2 regions of the Brucella intermedia LMG 3301 genome follow, and region 2 is predicted to be linked to the other one. Evidence: riboswitches for the same ligand, from Rfam matches in the RefSeq annotation. Region 2 holds a riboswitch; the other holds the start of a gene.

Region 1 (15,147 bases), on a different contig from region 2:
CGCCAAAGTCCGCCGCCCGGTCCCGCGAACGACCGCGACGACATTCCTGGTCATCGGCGAACCGTGACTGTCGATGACAGCAATGTCGTCAGGATTTTCCTGGAAGTAAGGAATCTCGCGCAAAAGTTCGGCAAGCTTGGGGCCGAACGATGCCTCGTCAGGTGTTCCGGTCTCACTTGGCCATTTCACCATGCGATAGGAGAGTTCTCGCACCCGTTCCGTCGGGTTCCATTCATTTGGGCTTGCCACGGTCTTTCCTCGCTCAATAGTTCCCCGTCTCCGTACCTAGGTACAGGCGGGTCATGATCTGTTTTAAAAAGTCACTTACTGGTTGAGATGCTTTTTCAGGAACGCACGCGTTCTCTCATTTTCCGGATTGGTGAAGATCACATCCGGCTTGCCTTCCTCCACCACGACGCCCTTGTCCATGAACAGCACCTTGTCGGAGACCTCAGCCGCGAAACGCATTTCATGGGTCACGATCAGCATGGTCATATGCTCCTGCGCGAGCTGTTTCATGACCTGATTGACCTCCTCGACCAACTCCGGATCGAGCGCGGATGTCGCTTCGTCAAACAGCATGACTTTCGGCTGCATCGCCAGTGCGCGGGCGATGGCCACACGCTGCTTCTGTCCGCCCGACAGACGCGACGGATACATGGAAGCCTTGTCGGCGAGACCGACTTTCTTCAAAAGGGAAACGGCCAGTTCCTGGGCTTCCTGCTTGCTCTTGCCCTTCAACTTGATAGGCCCGAGCGTGATGTTTTCCATCACATTGAGATGCGGGAACAGATTGAAGTGCTGGAAAACCATGCCCATCTGCTGACGCACGGCATTGATATGCCGCTCGAAGGCACGCCCGCTCAACGACTGGTTCACCTGCACGCCGTCAAGCAGAATCTGGCCCGAATTGACTGTTTCCAGATGGTTGATGGAGCGAAGCAACGTGCTTTTGCCGGAACCGGAAGGGCCGATAATGGCAATGATCTGGCCGCGTTCGACCGACAGGTTGATGCCTTTGAGAACCTCGAGTGCGCCATAAGCCTTGTGGACGTCGCGCACTTCCACCATGGGTTTGCTGTTGCTCATCGGTAAGCCTCGACTTTCTTTTCCATCCAGTGCAATCCGGCTTCCAGGATGAGATTGAGTACGTAGAAGATCACTGCAGCAGTGATGTAGAATTCAAACGGGCTGTAGGTTTCACTGATCGCCTGCTGCGATGCATGCACCAGTTCGGTAATCCCGATTACCGACACGAGAGCCGTGTCCTTCAGAAGGGCAATCAGGTTGTTGCCCACCTGCGGCAGCGCATTGCGCACGGCCTGCGGTACGATGATGTAGCGCAGAGTTTGACCGCTGCCGAAGCCTAGCGAACGGGCACCTTCGTTCTGCCCCGGATCGACGGTGAGGATCGCAGTGCGGAAAAGATCGGAATTATAAACCGCGAAATGCAGGCCAAGGCCTATAACGCCGGTCCACACGGCGGGAATGTTGATGCCGATCTGCGAGAGGCCATAGTAGAGCAGGAAGAGCTGCAGGAGCAGCGGCGTGCCCATGAACAGCCAGATGAAAAAACGAACCGGATAACGTACCAGCCAGTTGCCGTATAGGACGAGCAAGGCAAACGCGATGCCGCCGAAGAAGCTGACGATGGATGAGGACACAGCGATGATGAGCGTCCACCAGACGCCGGTCATCAGCAGTTCGGTATAAGGCGGGACGATGGAGAAATCGAGTTGCATGGTGTCACCGCCTATTTGAGTGCGTAGCGGGCTTCGAGGAAATCGACGAAGCGTGCAACGATATAGATGAGGACCATGTAGATGGCCGCAGCGATCCCGAAGATTTCAAAGGGCCGGTAGGTCGAGCCGATGAAGCGCTGGGCCGTATAGGTCAGTTCGACCACCGAAATCGCTGAAACCAGAGCGGACCCCTTGATGAGCATCACGGTGTTGACGCCGAGCGAGCGGATCATCAGGCGGGCTGCCTGCGGCAGCACTACAAAGCGCATCGACTGTCCGCTGCTGAAACCGATGGAACGGGCAGCTTCGTTCTGGCCGGCATCCACCGTCAGAATGGCGCCTCGCATGGCTTCAGCGTAATAGGCGCCGATATTGAGGCCGAGGCCAATGGCACCGGCTGCGAAAGGCTCGAGATTGATGCCGATCTGCGGCCCGCCGAAATAGAGAACGAAGAGCTGCAGAAGACACGGGGTGCCGCGAAAAACGCTGACGTAAGCAGCTCCGATAAAACGTAAGGGCCAGAAGCGCGATAGCTTCGCTGCTGTGGCAAGCGCGCCGACGCTCAGTCCTATAAGAATGGCCAGCGCCGATATTTCGACGGTAACCAGGGCGGCTTCCAGAAAATATGGAAAGACCTCCGCCATCAAAGAGAAATTCATCATCTCCCCTTTCCTGTCTGGAGAACCAAGTCGGAAAGACATGTTGCCGGGACAATTGTGGAACAGCCATCCCGGCAAGGGGTTTCAAATAGTTAGCGGATGTCGCGGCCGATCCATTTGGTCGAGATATTCTCGTAGGTGCCATCGGCTTTCATGTCGTCGAGGGCCTTGTTGATGGCATCCTTCAGCTCGGGATTACCCTTGCGCAGGGCGATGCCGACATTGTCGGTGCCCTGAAGCTCCGGCGTATCGAGCTGGCGAACCTTCTCGCCGCTTTCCTTGATGGCGATCAGGATCGGAATATCATCCGAAGCAATGGCGTCGACGCGGCCTGAACGAAGCTCCAGCAGCAATTCCGGTATGCCCTTATAGGTGCGAACCGTCCAGCCGCCCTGCTCGCGCGCCCACTTGTCGCTGGTTTCACCAAGCGTAACGGCGATGGTCTTGCCCTGCTTCAGTTCGTCCATGGACTTGATCGGGGAAGCTTCCGTCACGAAGATGCCACGGCCACCACGATAATACGGGCCTGCAAAATCGACGGCCTTTTCACGTTCGGGCGTGATGCTCATGCTGCCGACGACCACATCGAACTTGCCCGCGCGCAGACCGGCAATGATGCCATCGAAAGCGGTGGTTACGACAACCGGCTTCACACCAAGGCGCTTGGCGATTTCAGTGCCGATATCGACGTCGAAGCCGACAACCTGGTTCTGACCGTCGACAAAGCTGAATGGCGGGAAAACGCCGCTCATGCCGATGCGCAATTCACCGCTCTGCTTGACCTTTTCAAGGTCATTCGCCTGCGCGGGTGCGAGCATCATCAGTGCACCGATGCCAGCGGCAACAAGTGAAGACAGAAGAGTTTTCATTTCGTTTTCTCCTAAGTGATCGTGACGCGATCACGGGCGACGCCCGTTCCGAGCGCCCGGCTGGACGCATCTTTCCAGACCACCGACGCCTGAATGGCGGCGGCAAATTGCTCGGGAAAACAGATTCGGAACAGGCAAGATCGTCGCATCCTGGTTATCCAGGAGCGAAAAAACGAAACGTTTCATCGATCCACCTCCGAAATTCCCCCGCCGGTTGCGTTGCTGCTTGTCCGGCTTGTTTGTTTTCAAGCACGCTAACGGAGCAAAGGATCAACGAAAACGCCAATTCTGTATAGAAAAGTCCAACAATCTGCGATAAACGCAATCAAACTGACGAAATCGTCAAAAGGCGGTGTGACGATGGATGATCTGGATCAACGATTAATCTCGGAACTGCGTATCAATGCACGTGCGTCCATCCCGACGCTGGCAAGCATCCTTGGTGTAGCGCGCGGTACGATCCAGAGCCGGATGGAGCGTTTGATCGCATCGGGTGTCATTGCAGGCTTTACGGTCCGGCTGAAAGATCATGGGTCTACCGACATGATCCGTGGCATCATGATGATCGAACTGACTGGACGAAACATCAAAAGCGTTATCGCGACATTGCGTAAAAATCCCGGCTTTTCCGCAGTGAACACGACAAACGGCACCTGGGACCTGATCGCCGAGATCGAAGTCCCCAATATGAATGAATTTCACCGGCTGGTAACAGGCATTCGTGCCATGGACGGGATCGCGAAGTCCGAGACGCACATCTTTCTCGGACCCGCATAAGTCCCGGCGGGCTATTCGGCGGCTTCCGCCACGTAACCGAACTGCGTAACGCCTTGCGGCGCCGAAACGCCGGGCAGAATACGACCATCATCCACCGGCGCGCCCATCTGGATAGTCATGGGAATGACACCGGCCCAGATCGGCAGCGCATAATCGGCATCGTCATCCTTCGGCGGGCCGGAACGGATTTTTGCCGAAGCCTCGTTCAGTTCCAGTTCGAGAAGCATGGTGGCCTTCAACTCCTTTGCCATCATCGGGCGCAGTCCTTCCCAGCGACCGGGGAAAAGGCCGTTTACGAAACTGCGCAGGTGATGCTCCTTCATCGCGACGTCGGAAACTTTGCGCGCTGTCCCGAAAGCCATGACCGAGCGATAATTGCAGGAATGATGAAACGCGGAACGCGCGAGAACCAGCCCGTCGAGCAGGGTAAAACTGACGCAGACTTCCGCCTGGTCGCAGCTTTCCAGCATTCGGCTGGCGGATGAGCCGTGCCAATAGATGAAATTGCCTTCCCGCCAGACAAGCGTCGGCGTGACATAGGGCGTTCCGTTGAACACATAGGCCACATGTGCCAGAGGTTGGGCATCAATGATTGCATGAACCGTGGCTGCATCATAGGCGCCGCGTTCGTGCAGGCGCTTTACGCGACTGCGGTCGGTGGGGGCTTTCGTCATGGCCGATATTTCTCCTTTATATCTGGCCAAACTGCCTGCATAGTGGCTTTGACAAAATAGCCACTTTTACCGAACACGAAGATGCCAATTTCCAATACACTTCCGGAGTTCGGGATCGATCGCGGCAGCGATATTCCGCTTACCGCCCAGTTGGTTGATCAGATAAGGCAAGCCGTTTTAGCCGGACGGCTGAAGCCCAATGCCAGATTGCCGTCCACCCGCGCCTTGTCCTTGGAGCTTGGCTTGTCGCGAACAACGGTCCTTGCGGCATTCGATCAGTTGATTGCTGAAGGTTATCTGGAGGGAAGGCTGGGTTCGGGCACTCACGTCGCCGCTGAACTTCCCGACAGCAGCCTGACCGTAAATCAACCGCCTCTTCATGTGATAGACCAGCAGCATTTTCATCGGGAGAATCCAAAGCCCTTTCGTCTCGGCGTCTTCGACAGCGATCATTTCCCCCACGATGAGTGGGGAAAGCTACTGGGCCGCATCTGGCGGAAGCCTTCCCCGGATCTGTTGAACAGTGACGATGTATTCGGCTTTCATCCTCTGCGTTCATCGTTGGCCCGCCATTTGCACGAATGGCGCGGCATGGTCGTGTCGCCAGAGCAGATCATAATAACCGGCGGCAGCGCAGACGCGCTTTCACTGATCCGGGAAGCCTTGTTCACCCACGGCGACAGGCTGTGGATGGAAGAACCGGGATATCCACCGGCGCGCAAGATCCTTGGCGTCAATGGCCTCGGCATCATCCCAGTCCCGGTTGATGGCGGAGGGCTCGACGTTTCCAGCGGACGAAACAAGGCCGATGATGCGCGCGGTGCTTTTGTTACCCCGGCACGGCACCACCCGACAGGCGTAACCATGACCTTGGGACGCCGTCTCGAACTGATTGCCTGGGCAAGAGAACGTGATGCGATAATCATCGAGGACGATTACGACAGTGAGCATCGTTATATCGGCCAGCCGCTGCCGGCGCTGCTGTCGCTGGATTCGGACCGTATTCTTTATATCGGAAGCTTCTCCAAGGTCTTCTCTCCCGTCTTGCGGCTCGGCTTTCTGATCGTGCCGTCGCATAGGGTGGCGCAATTTCGGGAACTACGTGAGACGTTGTTTCCTGCGCCCTCGCCGCTCGCGCAGCCAGCTCTGGCCGCGTTCATCGAAACCGGGGCCTTTGCGCAGCACATAAGACGCATGCGCCGCATCCATGCCTCGCGCCGCCGCAAACTGATAGCAGCGCTTGCACCCGGAGAACCGAACCTGTTCCGGATTGAAGCCCCGCCTGCCGGACTATCCTTATTGTTGGCCTTACCAGAGGGACAAAGCGATACACATCTCGCGTCCGTTCTGGCAGAGGCTGATATCGAGGTTCATCCGCTATCGACGCTCTTTACTAAACTGAAGCCACGTCAGGGACTTATCCTCGGTTTCTCAGGATTTGATGAAACCGGACTGGAAAATTCTGCAACAGCTTTGATAAAAATCCTCAAACAGTCGAATTAAAGAATTTGCATTAGCAATTTCATAAACTTTGGATTCAGCTTTTCCCGGTAAGCTTTGATTAGCAATTAGCTCGGGAGGAGCGTTGCAGCCCATTTGTTTTGCGTTACGGGTGCTCATGCGTTCTTCGGTTGTATCAGTCATTGCCCTTGCCTGCGCCGCCTTGACGGGCTGTACGTCAAGCTCCGGCGTCGACAGCATCATGCTCCAGTCGAAAACCTCGGCCGAGACCACGAGTTCGGTGGTCCGCCCGGTTCCGCCCGCTCCTTTGAGTGAAATGGCGAGCGCATCCCAACCGATGCCTGCCGCCAGCCCGGAGGAAGTACTGGCATGGGCAGGCCCTATTCCAGATGCCGGTCCATTCAAGGCAGAGCCCCCAGCACCTGTTGCACCGCGACCGCAGCCACAGGAGCGGCCGCAAGCCCGCATTTCGGTACCGGCTCCGGACGTCGCGGCCTACCCACCCGTGCGCCTTGCACCGCAGGAACGATCCAGAGTCTATAGCCACCGCTTTCGCGATGCGAAGCCAATCAATTTCGGACGTTCATCGCCGCGCAAGCTGGCGGTGCATGGCGTGGATGTATCCCGCTGGCAGGGCGATATCGATTGGGTGAAACTGCGCACGCAGGGCGCAAATTTCGCTTATATCAAGGCTACTGACGGGGGTGACCACCTCGACCCAATGTTCCGCAAGAACTGGCGCGAAGCGAAAGCCGCTGGCATCAAACGCGGTGCCTACCATTTCTTCTATTGGTGCCGCGTGGCAAGCCAGCAGGCCGATTGGTTCATCCGCAATGTTCCCAAGGAAGCCGATGCGCTTCCTCCGGTCATCGATGTGGAATGGAATGGCGATTCGTCCTGCAAGAGACGGCCATCCCCGGCGCAGGTGCGGGAAAAAATGCAGGTCTTCATGGACAAGCTGGAGCAGCATTATGGCAAGCGGCCGATCATCTATACCGCTCCGGATTTCTACGACGACAATCTGAAAGGTGCTTTCACCAATTATCCATTCTGGCTGCGCGCAGTTGCACAGCACCCATCCAAGGTCTATCCGGGTCGTCCGTGGACGTTCTGGCAGTATTCCGGATCGGGCCTGTCACAGGGCGTGAATGGCAAGATCGACCTGAATGTGTTCCACGGTTCGGAAGACGACTGGCACAGATGGCTGGCGCGTGCCGCCAGTTGATTGCCCTCAAAAGCTAGCGACAGACCAGTTTGAATGATATGAGATCACATCAGGGATAACCGAAGCTTTGCCTCGAAACCCGGCATGCAACATCGCCAGGCCGGGTCGCTTGTCGCCCGCATGGTGTTACCATGAAAGGGAACGGCAAACATGGACCCCCGCATATTTGTGCTGGCACTGGCGACATTCGTTACCGGCACCGCCGAGAATATTATTGTAGGCATTCTTCCCGGCATCGCCCGCGGCCTGGATGTTTCTGTCAGCGCCGCCGGTCAGTTGACCTCAATCTTCTCTATTACCTTTGCGCTTGCCGCTCCGCTGGCGCTCGTCCTCACCACGCGGTTTGAGCGGAAAGCCATTCTGGTCTCTGCGTTGGGTGTTTTCATTGCAAGCAATATCGTCGCGAGCTTGAGCCCCAATTACGGGGTTCTGTTTGCCGCGCGTATCGGGATGGCGATGGCAAGCGCGGCGGTTTGCCTGATCGCCACGATGCTGGCAACGGAATTGGTCATCCCGGCGATGCGCGGGCGCGCCATCGGAATCATATTCGTGGGTATCAGTGGTTCGATGGTCGCCGGTGTTCCCACGGGGATGATCGTCAATGAGTGGCTTGGCTGGCGCGCGGTTTTCCTTTGCCTGGCATCAGCCGCAGCTTTGGTTCTGCTTCTGTCAATGCATGCATTGTCCGGCGCGGGGCGCAGCCAGCGCGGCTTGCCGCCTTACACGCCGCACCTGAAATCTTTCCGGTTGGTATCGGCGCAACTGGTTTCAATCCTGATGATCGGCGGTCATTTCGTGCTGTTCGCCTACCTCACACCCTACCTTCTGGAAGCGGTGCATGTCTCTTCGCAGAGAATTATATGGGCGATGTTGGCCTTTGGTCTGGCTGGCATGACGGGCGGGTATCTCGGCGGCCTGCTTGCTGACAAGCTATCGCCGCGACTGGCCATCGTGCTGACGCCACTCCTTTATCTAACAGCGTTGATGGCAATACCTGTCGCGGTCAACTCCAGCACTGTTTTCGGTATGGTGCTGATGATCTGGGCTTGTTTGAGCTGGATGATATCGCCCGTCGTACAGAGTTTTCTCATGACAACCGATCCCGCAACAGCGGACGCCGGGGTCGGGATCAACCTGTCTGCAATGCATGTGGGCGTGGCCCTCGGCACAGCAACAGGCGGGCTTGCGTTTGAATACATGTCATTGCAGGCCCTGCCCTGGACAGGGTCTGTTCTGGTCGGACTGTCCTTGCTATGTGCTCTTAACGCTTCCCGATCTTTTCCAGGTCGTATGGCGTCGATTGATACATCTCGTTGATCCAGTTTCCGAACAGAAGATGCGCGTGGCTGCGCCAGCGATTTTCCGGCTGGCGCGTCGCATCGTCTCCGGGGAAATAATTTGCCGGAACCTTCGTGTCGGGCTGAGCCTGAATGTCGCGGAAATACTCATCTGCAAGCGATGTGGTGTCATACTCCACATGATTGAACATATGCAGCGAGCGGTGATGCGGATCGTCCAACAGACAGAGCCCCGTCTCCGGACTGTCGACCAGCACCTTCAACCCGCTATCGGCAGGAATGTCGCTCTTGCGCACTTCGGTCCACCGGGAAACCGGAATCTTGAAATCATCCGAAAATCCTCGGAGATATGGGGAAGACGGAGCAAGGTTGCGCTGGCTATAGACACCCGAAGCCTTGTCCGGCAGTTCATATTTGCCCATGCCATGGAAATGATGGACGGCAGCCTGCGCTGCCCAGCATATATTCAGCGTCCGGTGCACATGGGTCTGCGTCCAGTCGAAAACACGCTGCATTTCGTCCCAATAGGTGACTTCCTCGAATTCGAGACGCTCGACCGGAGCACCCGTGATGACAAAGCCGTCGAAGCGTTGATCCCGCACATCTTCCCACGGCTGATAGAAGGACAGCATGTGATCGGCCGGCGTGTGGCGCGCCACATGGTTGGTAATCCGAACGAGGGTCAGCTCCACCTGCAACGGTGTTGCGCCGAGAAGACGCGCAATCTGCGTCTCGGTGGTGACCTTGTTCGGCATCAGATTGAGAAGACCGATCTTCAGCGGACGAATATCCTGACGAATGGCATCTGCTTCGCGCATGACCATAACGCCCTCGGCCTGGAGAACACTGGTTGCTGGCAGATCGTCAGGAATTTTAATCGGCATGTCGCGTCGGTCCCTAGTTTATGTCGGAGCTGACGCGAGTGGCTTTATCCGTATATTTGCCGGTTGGGCCACATCCTCCCTTTACAGAGAGTACCACCTTGCCCGGAGAGGCAGGTTGGCGTTGGGCGTCGCCCCCAACTCTTGATGTGATGTCACTTCTACTCAAACTCTTTCAGGGTGGCAATAGGGTTTAAGTGCCACCTCGAACTGTTTGAGAAATTTCCTTTTCAGCGGCTGGCCACTGCGCGAAATCAGCACTGCCACAGACACGGAATTTGGAATGAACGGCCTTTAAATATGTCCGATTGCGGCTTTCAACTCACTCACGCGCTGGGCTGATGTTCGAAATGATCGTTCCCCAGCGAAACCGAACGCGATTGCACGAGAATCCTTTTCTTCGACTGCGACGCGACATGAAGCATGAACTTCTGTCGCACCCGTGGCTTCGATTATCCGACCTACATTGCCGACACTGACGCCGCTGCCAGGCATGATGCTGATGCGCTTCCCGGCCTTTCCCGCCAAATGCCGCAGATTGTCCAGTCCCTCTTCCGCGGTCTGGGAGAGGCCGGACGTCAGGATGCGCTCGAAACCAAGCGCGATTGCCTGCTCCAGCGCGGTCTCCGCGTCAGGCACGAGATCGAAGGCGCGGTGGAGCGTGGTTCCAAGGACATTTGCCTCCGCAATCAGTCTTTCCAGCAAGGTAACATCCAGAGAACCATCGGCGAGCGAAGCACCCAGGACGACCCCTGCCAAGCCGGCATTTCTCGCGTTGCCAATATCTGCCGCCATGATGGCTTCGTCTTCAGCCGAAAAGCAAAAGCTGCCCGCACGGGGTCTGATCATTGCGTAGACCGGGATCGGCGCATCTGAAGCAAGCTCCATCAATGCCTGCGAGGGCGTCAAACCGCCCAGTTCAAGGGCGGAACAGAGTTCGATGCGATCCGCGCCACCTTCGATCGCCGAATATAGGCCTTCGGCGCTATCCACGCAGACTTCGAGTAACACGCTCACGTCTGATGCCCCAATATCGCTGCCCCGACCAAACCGCCATCGCTGCCGAATATTCCGGGAACGACTATAGGCTGCTCCGTTTTGCGCAGGATTCGGGCTCTCACCGCCTCGTCAATCGCTGAAATCAGCTCGGACGCCGTGGCAAGCCCGCCACCCACGGGAATGATCGATGTGCCGGTTACGTTGACGACGGCAGCCAGCGGATCGGCAACGAGTTGGAGATAGGCGGAGATTGTCCTTCCGGCCATCTGACAGCCGTCGAGCCAATCCTGCATAATTCTATGGCTCGTTGCATCGGCCGCATTCAAAAAACGGTGCAGCCTCTCAATCCCGCGCGCGCCGCCGATGGTATCGACACAGCCGCTTTGCCCGCAACCGCAACTGAAGCGCGGGACCAGCACAGTTTGTCCATCGAGGTCCACCGATGTGTTGAGGATCGGGCCATGTCCCCACTCGCCAGTCAATCCGCCCTTACCTCGAACGAGCCGGCCATCGACAACAAGCCCACCGCCGACGCCTGTGCCCAGCACTGCACAGAAGACGATATCGTGGCCTTTACCGGCGCCTTCAATCGCTTCTGCCAGCGTCAGACAATCGGCATCATTGGCCGCGATGACCCGGCGCTGAAGTCGCTCTCCAAGTTCGAGACTTAGCTTGTGACCTGTAATGCAGGGAATATTTGCCGACAGAGCAGTCGTTGTATCCGGATCGACCAATCCGGCGATCGAGAGGGCAAACGGCCACTCCTCTTTCGACGCATGAGTTCGTAGCGCGGTTTCCAGCGCGCACCCAAATTCTTCCCAGCTGTCAGCGGGAGTGGGGAGCTTTTCGAGAAGCTCGATATTTCCCGGATGCGTCGAGCGCGCAAGCCGAATGAAGGATCCACCGACATCTGCCGCGAGAACAGTTCCAGACCTTTGAGACTGACGCGTGCTTCTGTGGTGCATGGTCGATCTTCCGCCGATACGTTTCGATGTATCATCCAATCATCGCAAATGTACCGGCAGTCAATCGCGGGGCGCAGTCTTTCCTAAGGTTTCGACGCTACAAGCGAGATGTTCACACCTTGCGGATCCTTGCATTGAACGACCCACTCCCCGTTCGGTACCTCCATAGGTCCTTGCAGGACGGTTCCGCCAAGAGACTTGACCCTGTCGGCTGCATCCTTGACGCCTTCCACCATGAAGTAAAAACCCCAGCCGACCGGTGTGCCGGGAGGCGCGGTCATGATGCCTCCATGATCGGCGCCATCGACGCTGAATACCTTGTAGTTGCCCATAGGCCCCATGTCGAAATTGCGTGAGAGTTTCCAGCCAAACACTTTCTCGTAGAAGGGAAAAACCGTCTCGCAGTCCTTCGCATGAAGTTCGTGCCAGCCCGGATGTCCCGGTTTGCGTGAGCCGAAATCATCCGGTGCCGGCATATCCCCCATCGGTTCGAAAAGCGCAAAGATGCCGCCTTGCGGGTCGGACACAATCGCGAACCGTCCGATATTCGGGATATCCTGCGGCGCCCTCAAAACCTTGCCACCTTCCGCTTCCACTTTCCGCGCATATTCGTCGGCATTCGCCACGCCGACATAACCAAGCCAACCCGCCTGGCCGCCGCAATCCTCCTTCGGCATGTCCGCCATCGACATCATGCCTGCGATCATGCATCCGGGCACTTCGAACAGCGTATATTTCATGCCGGGAACACCGGCGTCCTTCGCAGCCCAGCCGACGACTTTGGTATAAAAATCCTGCGCGCTGTCCGTGTCTGTCGTCATAAGTTCGTACCAGACGAACGGAGATGAGCCCTGTTTCATTGAACGTACTCCCTTGGTTCCCTCTTTTGTTCGAACGATCAGCCACAACAGCTATGACCGGATGCCTTTGTTTCGTATTCATCGTGCCGCTTGACGAAATGCATCGTCCCGTTTTCGTTGCGGCCCTTGGGCGCTCGATCAAGGATCATCAACGTTCCTATCCATTCTTCAATGCCGCGGGCATAGCTGGAATAGGTGTGATAGATCGTGCCGTTTTCATCCTTGTAGAAGGCGCTCATGCCCGGCAGTTCATCGAAGGCGTCTTCTGCGGCAAGCTTGTCGAAATTGTAGAACACCCGATTGTTTTCGAGCTCTTCCTTCGTGAAGGAGACGTGATAATCGAAGTTGAAGTCGCTGCCTTGCGATGAAACCCATGGGAAATGCCACCCCATCCGCTTCTTGTAGGCTTCGAGCTTTGCCAGCGGTCCGCGCGACACGGCAACGAGCGTTACATCATGATTGTTGAGATGCGCCACCGCGCCATCAAAATTGTCGGCAAGAAACGAACATCCCGTGCAGCCTTGATCCCAGTCAGGTCCGAACATGAAATGATAGATCAGCAACTGGCTGCGCCCGTCGAACAGATCGGAAAGCGTTTTCCGTCCCGAAGGCGTATCGAACGTATAATTCTTGTCAACCTTCACCCATGGCAGGGCTTGCCGCTCACGATTGACCTTGTCGCGCAGATGGGTGGCTTCTTTCTCACTTGCCAGAAGCGCGCGCCGCGCCTCAAGCCAAACTTCTCGGGATACGACCTCGTTCATGGTGCAAGCCCTCCTCCGGCTTTTGCTCCCGCCCGTAGATATCAATGTTCCTGCTTGACGATTTACATTGATATCAATATTAATAAATCATGTCAAATAGCCGTGATGTACCTTTTGAAACAACGCTTCTGGTTCGTGATACCTGCCTTTGCTTGCATGTTCAGCGCGCCGCCCGCGCCCTCGCCCGCCGCTTTGACGATGCCCTGCGCCCGGTGGGGTTAACGAACGGCCAGTTCTCCTTGATGATGTCGCTCAATCGCCCCGTGCCTCCCCCGATGAAGCCGGTCGCGGAGCTTCTGGCCATGGATCAAACCACGCTGACCGCGGCGCTGAAGCCGTTGCAGCGGCAAGGCTGGGTGGAGATCATCGTGAATCCCGACGACAGGCGCGAGCGATTATTGCAACTCACACCCGAGGGCAAAGCTACTCTTGCGGCAGCCGTGCCGATCTGGAAGGCTACCCATCTGGACATCGAGAAGCAGCTCGTAAATGGCAATGGCGACGAAGTTCGTCGCAACCTGCTGGTTATGTCATCGGTGTGATTGGTGCCCCATTCGGAAATACCCCCCGCAGACAAGCGGTCTGGAAATCGCAATCTACAGGTATACATTGATGTCGAACGGTCGCGTACTGCTGGGAACGGGCCGGTCACTCGCCGATTGATCCAGCAAGCAGGCGGAAGTAATGAGCGAAGAGCGTGTCCCCCATCTTGTCGTTGTCGGTGCCGGTTTTGGCGGATTGCAATTGATCCACGATCTCAAGAACGTCAATGTGCGGATTACATTGATTGATCAGCGTAACCATCATCTTTTCCAGCCGCTTTTATATCAGGTTGCGACAACCATCCTCGCCACATCCGAAATTGCCTGGCCGATCCGCCACCTGTTTCGGGACCGCACTGAAGTGACCACACTGCTGGGTACAGTCACCGATGTGGATACGGAACGCCGGCAGGTGCAACTCGAAAACGGCACAGAAATTTCATACGATATGCTCGTCCTCGCCACGGGCGCACGCCATGCCTACTTTGGCAACGATCAGTGGGAAGCGCTGGCGCCCGGACTGAAGGCGCTTGAGGATGCAACAACCATTCGCCGCCGTCTGCTCCTCGCCTTCGAGCGCGCTGAACGCGAAACCGATGAAGCAAAACGGAAGGCGCTGCTGACATTTGCCATCGTTGGCGGCGGGCCGACCGGCGTGGAGCTCGCAGGCATTATCGCAGAGCTCGCCAAGCAAACCATATGGCCTGAATTTCGCAATATCGATACGCGGCAAACGCGCGTAATGCTGCTCGAAGCGGGTCCGCGCATTCTGGCCGCCTTTCCGGAAGATCTGTCCGACTATGCATTGAGAGCACTGGAAAAACTTGGCGTGGAAGTACGGCTCGGGATTCCGGTGAAGGACATAACAGCCGAGGGCGTTACAGTCGGCGAAGAGTTCATTCCGTGCCGCACGGCAATCTGGGCGGCTGGCGTTGCGGCTTCCCCTGCCGCAACGTGGCTGGGCGCGGAGAGCGACCGCGCCGGACGCGTCAAGGTTCTATCAAACCTCAATGTTCCCGGGCATGACGATATCTTCGTCATCGGGGATACGGCCTGGGTCGAGGGACCGGACGGGAAACCGGTTCCGGGCATAGCACCTGCCGCCAAACAGCAAGGTGCCTACGTTGCCACGGTCATAAAAAGCCGCATCGAAGGACAAACGCCGCCAATGCCGTTCCGTTACAAGCATCAGGGCAATCTTGCCACCATCGGCAGAGGCGCTGCTGTGGTCGATATGGGGCGCTTCAAGCTGAAAGGCATTATCGCGTGGTGGTTCTGGGGTATTGCGCACATCTTCTTCCTGATTGGAACAAGAAGCCGTGCCGCTGTCGCGTGGAGCTGGCTGTGGACCTATATTTCCGGCCAGCATAGCGCCCGGTTGATCACCCAAGGCAAATCTGCCGAACGATGAATATGAAACGGCCCGCCAGA
Region 2 (15,147 bases):
CGAAATGATTATCGAGGGCGAGACCGGGATGGTTTCGCGTACGGGCGATATCGACGATCTCGCCCGCGTCCTGCGCGATTTTGCGCGGTTGACCCCGCAGGCGCGGCGCAAGATGGGAGAAGCAGGCCGCATGTGGGCCGGACATGAATTCTCGCCAGAGGCGTACAGAAACCGGACGCTGGAACTCTATGCCGGGTTGGGAGCGTTTTGATGGTGCGAAGCGATAAAAGACCTCGCGTCATGATGCTGGGCCTGCGCGGTGTCCCCAATGTGCAGGGGGGCGTGGAAAAACACGTCGAAGAGCTCGCCCGGCTCTATGTGACAAAGGGCTGGGATGTCGAGGTGATCGGACGCCGTCCTTATCTTGAGAAAAAGCAGCCTTATGTCTGGGAGGGCGTAGAGGTGACGCCAAGCTGGGCGCCGACCTCCATGAAGTTCGAGGCAATTGTGCATACGGTGCTGGGGGTGCTGCGGGCAGGTTTCACTCGCCCGGATGTCCTGCACATCCATGCGATCGGTCCGGCTCTTGCGGTTCCGCTGGCACGTCTGTTCGGTCTGCGCACGGTCGTGACCCATCATGGTTTTGACTACAATCGGCAAAAGTGGGGACGGCTTGCACGCGCAATGCTGAAGCTTGGCGAATGGTGCGGGATGCGTTTTGCAAATGCGCGCATCGCGGTGTCCAACGATATCGCAAAAACCATGCAGCAGCATTATCATGTGCCGATCACTTTCATTCCCAATGGGGTCACGCTTCGTCCGGCCTGCCAAGACACGACGTGGCTGGAAAAGCACGGCCTTGATCCCAAACGCTACATTGCTCTGGTGGCGCGGATCGTTCCGGAAAAACGTCAGCTTGATCTTATTGAAGCCTTTGCAAAACTTGCCGATCCTTCCTTGAAACTGGCCCTGATCGGATCAGCGGAATATACGGCTGAATATGCCGGAACCGTTCGTGAAAGGGCTGCCGCTGTGCCCGGCGTTGTGCTGACGGGCGCGCTTCAGGGGGAGGAACTGTCGGCCCTGTTCAGTCAGGCTGCACTATTCGTCCTGCCTTCCAGCCATGAGGGGATGCCGATCGCGCTCCTCGAAGCCATGGGATACGGCTTGAACGTGCTCGCAAGCGATATCACTGCAAATGTGGAAGTCGGACTTTCGAAAGATAGCTACTTTCCACTGGGCGATGTGGATGCGTTGAAGGATGCGCTGCGGCGGAAAATCGATCAACCTCTGACAAGCGAGCAGTCGCAGGAAATGATCGACTGGATCGCACGGGACTATAGCTGGAGCGGAATCGCTGATCGCACGCTGAGGGTCTATGAGGAAGGAATAAGGGAATAGGAAGTAGGGGGATATGGGATGTTCCCAAAGCCGCCCCGTGCTGCAACCAGCAACTTATCCGCGTTTCCCTGCCCGACGATAATCATATCGCATATGTGCTTTTTTAGTTCGGGCATTGCGGAAATGCTGAAATAGAAAAAGGGAGCTGCCGAACACGTTCGGCACACTCCCTTATTCCCTTACTTTCCTTAAATCAGCGTGCCCGGCGACGCTCTGCGGTCGGCTGAAAAGCCAGACGCGAATGGTAGCTGCAATATGGGCTCGATTCACCGGATTCATGGCCGCAGAAATGGAAGTCTTCGTTCAGCGGGTCGCCGATCGGCCACTTGCAGGTGCGTTCGCTCAACTGCAACAGCGAGAGCCTGCGGGAAATAGGCACCACCACGTCCGAAGCGGGCTTGACCACTGTTTCCGCAACAACGTCCACGGCATAGTCCACCTGGAGGGCCGTCGCGCCGACCGTCTTGGTCACCGTCGCCGTGCGCATCGTCGTGGTATGGACGCCGGTTGAATGTTGTGCTGCAGGACGTGGCGCTGCGGCAACCGTATTGACTTTCTTGCTGCGCGGAGCAGCGGTCGTGGTCTTGCCACGGCCCGAAAGCTTCAAACGGTGCACTTTGCCGATCACTGCATTGCGGCTGACGCCGCCAAGCTGCGCTGCGATCTGGCTCGCGCTCAAGCCCTCGCTCCACAGTTTCTTCAGTAGTTCGACGCGTTCGTCTGTCCAGTTCATCGCCCTGGGCTCCAATCATTTTCGTTATCCGGAATCCGGCAGTGTTCTCGGATCGCTCCGAGCAAAAACACCATATCTATCCGGGTGACTAGGTCCGCCGCACGAAATGTAGCTTTAATCTCTAAAAAGAAACTACAATATCCAACGACTCCATGACAAGGGATAGCCTTGTCAGGCGGATTCCATTTTTACGGTTTTCCCCAACTTGGGTGCCAAAGACGGTTTTTATTTGATCCGCCCCGAAATTTTGCACGCAATTGCTTCAGAACTGAAAACCCGGATTGTTTCAGGATGGAACATCGCGGACTTGCGGAAATAGGCAACGTCGTCTGGCGACCTCAGCCAGGGAAAGGCCATTCACTATATAGTATGGGTGTTCACGTAAAGCCACCTTCGATGTCCGAGTGCGGCAAGAGCGCGAAAATGCATGAACTCATGTCGAAAGATGGCCCTCAAACCTCGCTTGCTTTGATTGACATTTTTTCTGTGAACGCCAATATACGCGCGAGATAAATATGCCGCCCAGAGGGCGGTTTTTTATTTCTACCGAAGGCTCAGGCTAGGAAGCGTGGGTCTGAGCCCATTCCTCTCATGCCTCCTCGTAGTTTCGTGACGGCTTGGAATGGGGTGTTGGGCGCTCGTCGAAAGGTGGGAACCGTTTCGGGTGCCTGAGGACTGTTTATGGGAAAACACAGCTTTGCCGGCGCAGCCGGGCAAACTGCTAATATGGGCTTTGGAGGCCTGATGCTATGACCGACGCTACGACCGTGCAACCGCTTTACGACACCTATAATCGTGCGGCTCTGCGCTTCGAGCGAGGTGAGGGCATCTGGCTTATTACCGAAAGCGGTGAACGTTATCTCGATTTCGCGGCGGGCATTGCTGTGAACTCGCTTGGTCATTCGCATCCGCATCTGGTGGAAACGCTGAAGGCGCAGGCTGACAAGCTCTGGCATCTGTCCAACGTTTACGAAATTCCGGCGCAGGAAAAGCTGGGGCGGCGTCTTGTCGAAAGCACTTTCGCCGACAAGGTCTTTTTCACCAATTCCGGCGCTGAAGCACTCGAGTGCGCGATCAAGACCGCACGCCGCTATCATTATGTGAGCGGTCATCCGGAACGCTTCCGCATTGTGACTTTTGAGGGTGCTTTCCACGGCCGCACGCTGGCCACAATTGCCGCGGGCGGTCAGGCCAAGTATCTGGAAGGTTTCGGCCCGAAGGTCGATGGTTTCGATCAGGTGCCGTTCGGCGATGAGGCGGCATTGCGCGCAGCCATCACCGACGAGACCGCCGGTATCCTGCTTGAACCCGTTCAGGGCGAAGGCGGTCTGCGCGGTTTCCCGGAAGAATTCATGCGCATGCTGCGCCAGATCTGCGATGAGAAAGGCCTTCTGCTGATCCTTGACGAAGTGCAGACCGGCGTCGGTCGCACCGGCAAGCTGTTCGCGCATGAATGGGCCGGTATCAAGCCGGACATCATGGCGGTCGCCAAAGGTATCGGCGGCGGCTTCCCGATGGGCGCCTGCCTCGCAACTGCCGAAGCTGCCAAAGGCATGACGGCGGGTGTTCACGGCACGACGTATGGCGGCAACCCGCTGGCCATGGCTGTCGGCAATGCGGTTCTTGATGTTGTTCTGGCCGATGGCTTCCTCGAAAATGTCCAGGCTACCGCTCTGGTCATGAAACAGGGGCTCGCCTCCATCATCGACCGCTACCCGGACGTCGTTTCGGAAGTGCGTGGTCGTGGCCTGTTGATCGGTATCAAGTGCGTCGTGCCGAATACCAGTCTCATTCAGGCTCTCCGTGACGAGCATTTCTTGAGCGTCGGGGCCGGAGACAATGTCGTCCGTCTGCTTCCGCCGCTGATCACGACGCCCGAAGAAGCGCGCGAAGCATTGAAGCGCATCGAAATGGCGGTCGAACGGCTCGCAACTGCAAATCCGACCAGTAAGACAGCGTGATATCATGGCTAACGATAACGGGATCAAACACTTTATCGACCTCTCCGCTGTGCCTGCATCGGAGCTTCGTGCGATCATGGAAGACGCCAAGGCACGCAAGGCGCGCCTCAAGGCTGGAGAAATGGAGAAGCCATTCGCAGGCAAGGTGCTTGCGATGATCTTTGAAAAGCCCTCCACCCGCACGCGCGTGTCCTTCGATGTCGGCATGCGCCAGCTGGGCGGCGAGACAATCATGCTGACCGGCTCGGAAATGCAGCTCGGACGCAGCGAAACCATCGCCGACACGGCGAAGGTCCTGTCGCGCTATGTCGATGCGATCATGATCCGCACCACATCACATGACCGGATGCTCGAACTTGCCGAATATGCGACCGTTCCGGTCATCAATGCACTGACGGATGACACGCACCCTTGTCAAATCATGGCCGACGTTCTTACATATGAGGAACATCGCGGCCCGATCAAAGGCAAGACCTTTGCCTGGATGGGGGACGGCAACAACGTCCTCCACTCGCTGGTCGAAGCTGCGGCGCGTTTTGATTTCAACGTCAATATCGCAACGCCGGAAGGCAGCGAACCCAAGTCGCAATATGTCGATTGGGCGAAGGCGAACGGCGCGAACATCATGTCCACCACCGATCCGGAACGGGCGGCGAGCGGTGCGGATTGCATCGTGACCGACACGTGGGTTTCGATGGGGCAGGAAGATCATGCTCGCGGCCACAACGTTTTCATGCCCTATCAGGTCAATGCGCGACTGATGGAAAAAGCTGATCCGAAGGCGCTTTTCATGCACTGCCTGCCCGCCCATCGCGGCGAGGAAGTGACGGATGAAGTGATCGATGGACCGCAATCGGTCGTATTCGACGAAGCGGAAAACAGGCTCCATGCCCAGAAAGCCATTCTGGCGTGGTGCCTTCAAGGCCGCGGTTTGGGAGCATAATTTGGCTGACAAGACCAGCAACGAGCATATCGAAGTCGAGAACATCCACGTCAATCTGGGCGATTTCGACTTCGCAGGCGATGACGCGGTCGTGCCCTTCCAGGTGGAGGGGCTCGACGTGCGCGGTCGCGCGGTTCAGCTCGGCCCGAGCATCGACGGCATTCTGAAACGCCATAACTATCCCGAAGAAGTGGCCCGTCTGCTGGGGGAAGCAACGGTTCTGACCGTATTGCTCGGCACCTCGCTCAAATTCGAAGGCAAGTTTATCTTCCAGACGCAGTCCGACGGCCCCGTCGACATGCTGGTGGTCGATTTCCGCACGCCGCGTTCAGTCCGTGCCTATGCGCGTTTCGACGCGGAGCGCCTGAAGGAAGCGGTTGCCGCAAACAAGACGAAGCCGGAGGAACTGCTGGGACGGGGAACGCTGGCCTTCACAGTCGACCAAGGTGCTTACACCCAGCGCTATCAAGGCATCGTCGCGCTGGATGGTTCGACGCTGGAAGAAATCGCTACGACCTATTTCCGTCAGTCGGAACAGATTCCAACCGACCTCAAACTGAGTGTCGCCAAGCTTGTCGAGCGTGGTGCCGACGGGAAACCTGTCGAACAGTGGCGGGCTGGCGGGCTGATTATTCAATTCCTGCCGGAATCCGAATTGCGCGCGCGCATCCCCGACTTGCCGGGTGGCGACGAGGACGGAGCCGAGGCCGCCTTCCATCCGGAAGATGACGCGTGGGACGAGGCTCGCTCGCTGGTGGGTACGATTGAAAGTTCGGAACTGACCGACCCGCAAGTTGGCTCGGAACGGCTGCTTTACCGGCTGTTCCATGAACGCGGTGTGCGTGTGTTCGAATCTGTGCCTGTGCTGGACGAATGCTCGTGCTCGCGAGAGAAAATTTCCGGCGTGCTGTCAGGCTTCACGGCCGAGGAAATTGCAGAAAGCGCGGAAAACGGAAAGATTTCTGTAACTTGCGAATTTTGCTCGAAAATCTATTCGTTTGATCCGGCAGAGTTCGGGAACTGATGCGTAGATAAATTAGTAGGAATTTATCCCCGTGTTCGGGCAGGCTTTTATTCTCCACCAGTCAATTGTGGAGATACGATATGCCCGACATTTGGATACCGGTTACCCAGCAAAATCTTGAGATCGAGGCTGGCAGTCCGCTCGATTTTTCGACGTTTCTATCAAATCCGCCGATTGACGAGGAGCGACGGCTCATCGTCAATTCGGACGGTCACATCGCCTTGCAGAGCAATCCGGCCGTTCCATATCGGCTGCTGTGTGGAGCCATTGCAACTATTCCCGACCATGTGACAGCGGACAGGATGGCCGTTCAGTTGCGTCGTCATGGATATAATTGCGCACGGTTCCATTTTCTCGACATCGCTTTGATGGAGGGGCAGCTTCAGGATTTCGAATACCGACAGGATATTCTTGATCGGTTCCGCTACTACATGGCCGCGTTGAAACAGAACGGCATATACTGGATCGTCGATGGCCTCACATCGAATGCTGGCGCGTTGGGCGGCGTAACGGACCGCTGGGGAACGGAAGGCCGACTGAAACTCAAGACGCATGTTGAAAATGCGGCTTTCGGCCATTGGCTGCGCTTTCAGGTCGATATCTTCGGGACGGTCAATCCCTATACCGGGCTTGTGCCTTTCGAAGACCCGGCGATGGCGATGGTCGTGCCGTTCAATGAGAATGGATTGGTGTTCAACTCGTGGGTCTTCGCCAACGGCGACCTCCAGGCGTTGGCGGAATTGAAGCCGCCGTTCAATGCTTGGCTGGAGGAGCAATATGGTACTACGGCTGTCTTGCAGGCTGCCTGGGGCGGCGAGTTGCTGGGTAGCGAGCAAATTGAAAACGCCACAGTTGCCCTGCCTTCAAACCGCTATGCGGCGTCCAAACGGCTGCGCGATTTTGCAAGTTTCTGCGTGTCGGTTGAAACCGAGACTGCGAAGAAAATGGGCGACTGCATCCGTGCGATGGGCTTCAGGGGTATCATAGCACCCTATAATAACGGATATGGCATCCAGACCACGCTCACACGCCGCAATCAACAGGTGGTGGCGATGAATACCTATCATGATCCGAACGACAATATGACGGGGCCGATATTCCAGACCAGTTCGTTTGACGGCGCGGTGGCGTACGTCCGCAATGCGGCTGCTACACGTCTGGCAGCAAAGCCATTTGTAATGACGGAGTATGATCATGTTTTCTGGAACAGGCATCGCTACGAGGCGGGGCTTGCAATGCCGGCTTATGCCGCTCTGCAGGACTGGGATATTCTGTGCCGGCATAGCAATGGAGCACTTGTCCTTGGCTATGGCGGCAGCGATTTTAACGAACAGTATATCCGTCCTTACCGCACGGCACTTGATCCCGTTGCCCGTGCCGGCGAAACCCTGTCGGCGCTGCTCTTCCGCCGCGGAGACGTTGCGAAAGCGTTGCATCGTGTGGTGGCGCAGATACAGGATATCGGAAATCTGGCGAGGCTGGACATGCAGGAACCGGATGCCGTGACGATCATGTCGCTAATGTCTCGTTTCGCACAAGGCGATGCTCCGTTCGCACCGGACGCTGTGACGGTCGGTTCCCCTCGCCAGATTAGCACCCGTGCGGACGCCATCGCATTCCTGCGCAGCCATGGAGTTCTGGCTGCGACAAATCCAAGCGATGCAGCATCGGGGATATATGTCAGCGATACCGGAGAGATCAGGCTTGATAGTGCGGCCAAACAGATGCGGGTTGTCACGCAGCATACGGAAGCACTTGCATTCTCATCCATCACCCAGCCGGTACAACTCGGGCAGCTCTGGGTCGGTTCGGCTTCCGGTGCGGGCATGCTGTCTGTTTCTTCGCTCGATGGCCAGACGGTAGCGGACAGCAGCAAGCTATTGCTGATCTTCGCCACGGATGCACGTAATACCGACATGGTCTTCGCCGACAACGAAGAAAAGACTGTCAGTAGCTTCGGCACCTTGCCGGTGCAGATCAAGGTTGGGCATGTCTGGTTCAAGATGCCGATCAACACCGCCTGGCGCTTATCCCCGGTCGGACTGGATGGCGCGGTGCAGCCTCCGGCGATAACGGGTGACGGAACGGATGGACTCAATGTCGAGCTTTGGAACAATGTTTCTGTTCTGGCGAACCCACCGGGACCAACGACTTATTTTGTGATCGAACGCGTTTAAAAACTTTCCCACCGGGCGCCGGATTGCGCGCCCTGTTGAAAATCGAGCGCGCTTTTTCGGGAGCGGCGGCGCGAAAAGGCAAAGACAGAGTTGTACTCTGTTCGTCATCTGCCTTCGCAAAATGCTGGGCTATCTTCAATTCAAGGTGCGTCGCAGGTCCGGCATGTCAAGCGAGAAGGCGGGGATATCGACTTCGAACATGCTGCCACCATTACCCTGCATCTGATACCGTCCGACCATGACACCGGATGTGGTGGTTAACGGGCAGCCCGAGGAATATTGAAATGAATCGCCGGGCTCAAGTGTCGGCTGTTCGCCAACCACACCCGCGCCGCGCACCTCTTCGACGTGTCCGTTTGCGTCGGTAATCTGCCAGTAACGCGAGCGAAGTTGTACGGTTTCCGTCGAATTGTTGGCGATCGTTATACGATAACCCCAGACATAACGGTTTTCGTCGGGGTCCGACTGATCTTCCAGATAGAAAGGCTCGACAGAAACCTCGATCCCCCGCGTTACCGCTCTATACATGCGCACCGCCCTACATTCACATCGGCCCTGGCACCCTGCAATCCGGATCGCAATGATGCTGTCTCCTCAACGGTTCGTCGTTCGGTTTACGGACGCCGCTTTTCGCCCCTCCTATCGCTAAAGTTGCGGGAGGGTCAACAATGTGGGGCAGAAAATACGATGCAATTGCCGAAATCTCCGGCAATTGCATCGTTTACGCCTCCGTTTGCAGCCTAAATGCCACAATGTGGGAAGCAGCTGTTCAGCGAGCGACCTTCAACGCTGCTTCCACGTCTTCCACAAGGTCGTCCGTATCTTCAAGGCCGAGCGATATCCGAAGCAGGCCGTCCGAGATACCCAGTTCAGCCTTGGCCTCGTCGGTAAGGTTCTTGTGCGTCGTGGTTGCCGGGTGGGTAATAAGGCTTTTCGCGTCGCCCAGATTGTTGGAGATGCTGAAGACCTGCAAGGCGTTCTGGAACTTGAACGCTGCCTCTTTGCCGCCTTCCAGCTCCAGGGCGATGAGGGTTGAACCACCGGTCATCTGCTTGGCGATGATGTCGGCCTGCGGATGGTCCGCCCGACCCGGATAGATCACGCGCTTCACGCCCTGCTTGCCTGCGAGGAAGTCGGCAACTGCTGCCGCCGACAGCGTCTGCTGGCGTACACGCACGGACAGTGTTTCAAGGCCTTTCAGCATGATCCATGCGTTGAATGGGCTAAGGCCCGGACCCGTGTGACGGAAATAATCCTGCAGGGTATTTTCAATCCACTCGCGGTCGGAGAGGACCACGCCGCCAAGGCAGCGCCCCTGACCGTCAATGTGCTTTGTCGCAGAATAAACGACGATATGCGCGCCGAGCTCCAGCGGCTTCTGGAATAGCGGGGTTGCGAAAACATTGTCGACGATCAGCTTGGCGCCTGCTTCGTTGGCGACCTGCGCAACGGCAGCAATGTCGATGATTTCGAGCGTCGGGTTGGACGGGCTTTCAAGGAACATCACCTTGGTGTTCGGGCGAACAGCCGCTTTCCAGTTTTCGATGTTGGAACCATCGATGATCGAGATTTCGACGCCGTATTTCGGCAAGATCGTCTCGACGATGTAGCGACAGGAGCCGAAGACGGCGCGAGCCGAAATCACGTGATCCCCGGCCTGCACCTGACAAAGAATGGCAGCCGCGACCGCAGCCATGCCGGAGGCGGTGGCGCGTGCTTCTTCGGCGCCTTCCAGCGCGCACATGCGCTTTTCAAACATGTCGGTGGTCGGGTTGGCGTAACGCGAATAGATGAAACCCGGGTCCTCGCCCTTGAACCGCGCTTCGGCGGCTTCGGCATTGGGATAAAGGAAGCCCTGCGTCAGAAACATCGCTTCCGACATTTCGGCAAATCCAGAGCGAAGCGATCCGGCATGCACGAGTTCGGTTGCAGGGCGAAATTTGCGGGTATTCTCAGTCGTCATTTTTCCAACCTGTCGAAAAGCTGGTCGGCCGGGGCAGGATGTCGAGCCTCGGCGGCCAATAAAAAACCGGCCTTGCGAAAACGCAAAAGGCCGGTAACGAACCGCGGCCTTTTTTAGCGAATTCTTTAACGTGGCTGCAAGCCGGCCGGCCAAATCACCACGGAACAGTTTTCCATTATGCCTGTTGCGCGGAGCCGTCAATGCCGAAACCAACGCATTTCTCGAAAAGCGCATCCGGGGCGCCATGAAAATACTCTGATTCCTGCGGAAAACCCGGTTTCTAGCGGCTGGAAGGGTTGGCATTGAGGTCCTGAGCGGTCAATGGTCTTTGTCAAGCAATGCCTAGAGCATGCCTTCCGAAATCGGGAACCGGTTTCGGGAGATATGCGTGAAAACAAGAGATTAAAGCATGTCGCTTGATTACGACAAAGTACGACATGCTTTAGGCTACGGAGTATCGGGTCGATGACGCAGAAAGATGCTGGAATTCTGGCGGACGCGGATATTTCCGCGCTGTTTGAAAGCGGTTTGCTGGCGTCGCCGCGCGCCCTTGATCCCGACCAGATACAGCCCGCGAGCCTTGACCTGAGGCTCGGCGCAAAAGCCTATCGTGTTCGCGCTTCCTTCATGCCGGGACCCGGGACGCCGGTCATCGAAAAGCTGGAACGGTTAAAACTGCACGAGATCGACCTGACGGCGGGAGCCGTTCTGGAAACGGGCTGCGTTTACATCGTTCCGCTTCTCGAAAGCCTGACGCTGTCGCCCGATCTTTCCGCGTCGGCAAATCCGAAAAGTTCAACGGGCCGCCTCGATATCTTCACCCGCGTCATCGCCGACGGGGCGCAGGAATTCGATAAGGTGCCCGCCGGATACAACGGCCCGCTCTATCTGGAAGTCAGCCCACGCACATTTCCTATTGTCGTGCGTACAGGATCGCGCCTGTCGCAGATACGCTTCCGCAAGGGACGTGCCCAGCTTGACGAGGCGGAGCTTGCTGCATTGCACAAGGCCGAAACGCTGGTCGCAGCGGAAATGCCGAACATCTCCGGCGGTGGCATTGCGCTGTCGGTTGATCTTTCAGGTGGTCCTGACCGGCTGATTGGCTATCGCGGCAAGCACCATACGGCTGTGGTGGATGTGGACAAGCGTGCGGCGCACGACATCCTTGATTTCTGGGAGCCGATCTATGATCGGGGTTCGCGCGAACTCGTGCTTGATCCGGATGAATTCTATATTCTCGTTTCGCGCGAGGCAGTGCATGTCCCGCCGCTTTATGCCGCTGAAATGACGCCCTTCGACCCGCTGGTGGGCGAATTCCGCGTCCATTATGCAGGCTTTTTCGATCCGGGCTTCGGGCACAGCGCTGCGGGCGGAACCGGAAGTCGCGCCGTTCTGGAAGTCCGCAGCCACGAGGTTCCATTCATTCTGGAACATGGGCAGATCGTCGGGCGGCTGGTTTACGAACATATGCTGCATCGCCCATCTGCACTTTATGGCGTCGATCTCGGCTCCAACTATCAGGCGCAGCAGTTGAAGCTTTCCAAGCATTTTCGTTGACTATAATAGCCTCCTCCAAGCAAATATAAATCTGGTGGAGGAGCAAGGTCGACGTGACGAACGGAACTGAACGGGATCGGGACAAGAAGCTTCAAGCCGCAACAGATGCCCCGCAACGCAGGCTGTCGGTGGGCATTGTTGCTTTGCCCGGTTTTACGCTGAGTGCACTCAGCCTTTTCCTCGATCCCTTCCGCCTTGCCGCCGATGATCGCGACAAGAGCCGTCAGATACGCTGCGCGTGGAAAATATGCACGCTATCAGGAGATCCTGTCACCTCCAGTTCCGGCATGGTGATCGAGCCGACCGCTCCCATAGGCGAACTCGACGATTGTGATTATGTGGCAGTCGTCGGCGGATTGCTTGCGCAATACCGGCCCAGACAGCAGGCGCTGGTCGATCTCATCAAGCGTGCGGACCGGCGCGGCAAGACAGTGGTGGGCCTTTGCACGGCTGCCTTTCTGCTGGCGGAAGCAGACCTTTTGCCGGACCGCAATTGCTGCGTCAGCTGGTTCCATCGCGACGATTTTCTGGAGCTTTTCGACGGATATACAGCCGATACGACGAGCCTGTTCCATCGTAGCGGAAGACACTTCACCTGTGCGGGCGGGCTTGGCACGGCGTCATTGGCGCTGTCCATCATACAGAACGAGATTTCGGAGGAACTGGCGCGCAAGAGTGCGTCCATCCTCATGATCCCTTATGAGCTTGTGCGTTCCGAACAACCGGCGCTGAGCTTCAACGGCGTGCGGTCGCCGATGATCCGCAAGGCAATCCGCATTTTCGAGGAAACGCTGGAAGACCCGGTGCCTATGATTGACGTGGCGCGCCGATTGGGAATTTCCGTCCGCCAGATGGAGCGTGGGTTCAAGCTTGCCCTTGAGCGGACGGCGTTCGAGGTCCGCGAAGAGCTGCGGGTTAAGAAGGCCAAGGAACTCTTGTCGGAAACAAGCTTGTCACTGTTGGAAGTGGCTGTTGCAAGCGGCTTTACCGATACGCGCAGCATGAACCGGTCGTTCTCGCGCCAAAAGCAGAAAGCCCCGCGCGAGTACCGCAAGCAGCGCTGAGCGAGGGCAGAACTTGCGCAGGCTGTACGGAGAGCCTATTTCTTGCGCGAAGAATCTGTCGCTTTAAACCATGATTCCGAAAAGTGGTAACCGGTTTTCGGAATCATGCTCAAACAAAAGCTTAGAGCGGGATGACGTTTCAACTTAAGAGCATCCATTCTAACCAATAACCACACAGGAGATTTGCATGTCGGATGGTGTAAACCGTTTTCTTGGCGATACCCCGGCCCGCGTTCTGATCAAGCTGGTGCTGATTTCGCTGGTGGTTGGCGTGGTCATGAGCGCATTTCACTGGACGCCCTACGACATCTTGTATGGCATCCGCGATTTCTTCCTCCGCCTTTGGAATATGGGCTTTTCGGCAATTGCAGGCTTTGTCGATTATCTCATTCTTGGCGCTGCAGTCGTCATTCCTGCCTTTATTTTGCTCCGTATCCTCAGCTACCGGAAATGAAATCAATTCGGTAACTGGGTAGCTCAGACAGGCATGCAGCAAAAACAAGGTTTAACACTCAACCGGCGGGGCTTTCTGATCCTTGCCGGGGGCGCGCTGGCGATGTCGGCAATGCCGTGGAAGGCGGCATGGGGGGCAGGTGACGACGATCCCACCGCTATTTTCAACGCTATTCGAAAGGCAAACGGACTGCCTTTGATGGCGACGGATTCCAAGCTGGAGCAAGCCGCGCTTTACCAGGCCAGGCGGATGGCGGGTTATGGAAAGATCGGCCATAGCGTCGGTTGGGGCAATGGTTTCGTGGCGCGTCTGCGGCAGGCAGGTATCCGCGGTCCGGCGGCAGAGAATGTCGCATCGGGACAGCGCAGTACACAGGCCGTCTTCGATGCCTGGATGAAATCGCCCGGCCATCGCAAGAACATGCTCGATCCGACCTTCGAGCATTATGGTCTCGCCTGGGCAACACCCGAAAACAAGCCAACTTATATATATTGGGCCATGATGCTCGGACTTTGATCCCTCATTCTCCTGACAGCCGGTTGTCAGGAACTGCGACAATGCGGTGGCCGAATTATCTGTAGTTTCGATTGATTCCAGAGTAGATCGTTTTGATCTGAGGGGAATATTCGGGACAAGCATCATGGATCAGTCGCTGCAGCGTGGTGGCGTAACAAGGCCGTTCGAAGTAACACACAGGATGGTGATGTTGATCGCCATTCCCATGACGCTTGCTGCGATCACCACGCCGCTTCTCGGACTTGTCGATATGGGCGTTGTCGGCCAGATGGGACAGGCCGAGCTGATCGGCGGTCTGGCGATTGGCGCGCTGGTCTTCGATTTCCTGCTGTCGATATTCAATTTCCTGCGTTCCGGCACGACCGGACTGGTTGCACAGGCCATGGGTGCGGAAGACGCGGTGGAAGAGCAGGCGATCTTCTGGCGGGCAATCATCATCGCGGTCATTGCCGGCAGCCTGATGATACTGTGCCTGCCGATCATCATCGGCGTCTCGTCCACCTTCATGCATCCGACGTCGGCAACGCAGGAAGCAATGGCGACCTATGTGTCGATCCGCATGTTGTCCGCGCCGGTTGCGCTCATCAACTATTCAATCCTCGGACTGGTTCTCGGACGTGGACAGGGTATTGTCGGCCTCGGTCTTCAGGTGCTCCTCAACGGCATCAATATCGTGCTCTGCATTATCCTCGGGCTGGAGTGGGGCTGGGGCGTTACTGGCGTTGCCTGGGCGACCGTGACCGGCGAAACGGTTGCCGCTCTCGTCGGCATGTTCATCGTGCTGCGCCATTTCCGAAAGGATGCGTCACTGCGTCCGGACCGGGCGCGGATATTCCAGAAGCAAGGAATCCTGCGCATGTTCGCGGTCAATCGCGACATCATGATCCGCTCCTTCCTGCTTCTCACGGCCTTCGCGTTCTTCACGCGGGCAGGGTCCGATCTCGGCCCGGTCACACTGGCGGCCAATGCCGTCTTGATGAACTTCTTCCTCATCGCCGGTTTCTTCCTGGACGGCATGGCGGCAGCCGCCGAACAGATCGTCGGACGGTCTATTGGCGCGCGCTACAGTCCTGCGTTCGTGCGCGGTGCCAAGCTCACTTTCGTCTGGGGGCTGGTCATGGCCAGCCTCATCGCCTTTTTCCTGCTGGTGTTTGGCGATGCGATCATCGGGCTGCTGTCCAAGGCGGAAGACGTTCACGCTGAAGCCTTGAAATACCTGCCCTGGGCCGCGCTGACAGGTATGACGGGACTGCTGGCCTTCCATATGGACGGGGTTTACATCGGCGCCACATGGTCGCGCGACATGCGCAACATGATGTTCCTGTCGCTCGGCTTTTTTCTCGCAGTTCTTTATGCGGCAAAGCCCGTGATGGGCAATCACGGGCTTTGGCTGGCTCTCAACCTGTTTCTGTCA

What was found. A riboswitch is a leader RNA that binds a small molecule or an ion and turns the genes downstream of it on or off. The one in region 2 is predicted to bind S-adenosylmethionine.
Positions count from the first base shown of each region.
Region 1: another riboswitch for S-adenosylmethionine. It lies ahead of metA (homoserine O-acetyltransferase MetA); the one in region 2 lies ahead of OINT_RS01655 (O-succinylhomoserine sulfhydrylase).

Region 1 is NZ_ACQA01000002.1:579,341-594,487, reverse strand. Features, by position in the region: gene OINT_RS15220 (M20/M25/M40 family metallo-hydrolase) at 1-192, opposite strand, end outside; gene OINT_RS15215 (amino acid ABC transporter ATP-binding protein) at 325-1,089, opposite strand; gene OINT_RS15210 (amino acid ABC transporter permease) at 1,086-1,742, opposite strand; gene OINT_RS15205 (amino acid ABC transporter permease) at 1,754-2,401, opposite strand; gene OINT_RS15200 (ABC transporter substrate-binding protein) at 2,494-3,270, opposite strand; gene OINT_RS23870 (hypothetical protein) at 3,282-3,419, opposite strand; gene OINT_RS15195 (Lrp/AsnC family transcriptional regulator) at 3,631-4,047, shown strand; gene OINT_RS15190 (pyridoxamine 5'-phosphate oxidase family protein) at 4,059-4,721, opposite strand; gene pdxR (MocR-like pyridoxine biosynthesis transcription factor PdxR) at 4,803-6,224, shown strand; gene OINT_RS15180 (glycoside hydrolase family 25 protein) at 6,340-7,407, shown strand; gene OINT_RS15175 (MFS transporter) at 7,558-8,724, shown strand; gene metA (homoserine O-acetyltransferase MetA) at 8,669-9,589, opposite strand; SAM-I-IV-variant riboswitch at 9,632-9,742, opposite strand; gene OINT_RS15165 (copper homeostasis protein CutC) at 9,881-10,603, opposite strand; gene OINT_RS15160 (ROK family protein) at 10,600-11,550, opposite strand; gene OINT_RS15155 (VOC family protein) at 11,634-12,410, opposite strand; gene OINT_RS15150 (DUF899 domain-containing protein) at 12,449-13,174, opposite strand; gene OINT_RS15145 (MarR family winged helix-turn-helix transcriptional regulator) at 13,264-13,716, shown strand; gene OINT_RS15140 (NAD(P)/FAD-dependent oxidoreductase) at 13,859-15,127, shown strand.
Region 2 is NZ_ACQA01000001.1:361,523-376,669, forward strand. Features, by position in the region: gene OINT_RS01615 (glycosyltransferase family 4 protein) at 1-211, shown strand, start outside; gene OINT_RS01620 (glycosyltransferase family 4 protein) at 211-1,341, shown strand; gene OINT_RS01625 (GcrA family cell cycle regulator) at 1,535-2,074, opposite strand; gene OINT_RS01630 (aspartate aminotransferase family protein) at 2,824-4,035, shown strand; gene argF (ornithine carbamoyltransferase) at 4,040-4,978, shown strand; gene OINT_RS01640 (Hsp33 family molecular chaperone) at 4,980-6,002, shown strand; gene OINT_RS01645 (hypothetical protein) at 6,083-8,179, shown strand; gene apaG (Co2+/Mg2+ efflux protein ApaG) at 8,315-8,707, opposite strand; gene OINT_RS01655 (O-succinylhomoserine sulfhydrylase) at 8,949-10,142, opposite strand; SAM riboswitch at 10,234-10,313, opposite strand; gene OINT_RS01660 (2'-deoxycytidine 5'-triphosphate deaminase) at 10,608-11,699, shown strand; gene OINT_RS01665 (GlxA family transcriptional regulator) at 11,753-12,763, shown strand; gene OINT_RS01670 (DUF6460 domain-containing protein) at 12,951-13,217, shown strand; gene OINT_RS01675 (CAP domain-containing protein) at 13,251-13,733, shown strand; gene OINT_RS01680 (MATE family efflux transporter) at 13,858-15,147, shown strand, end outside.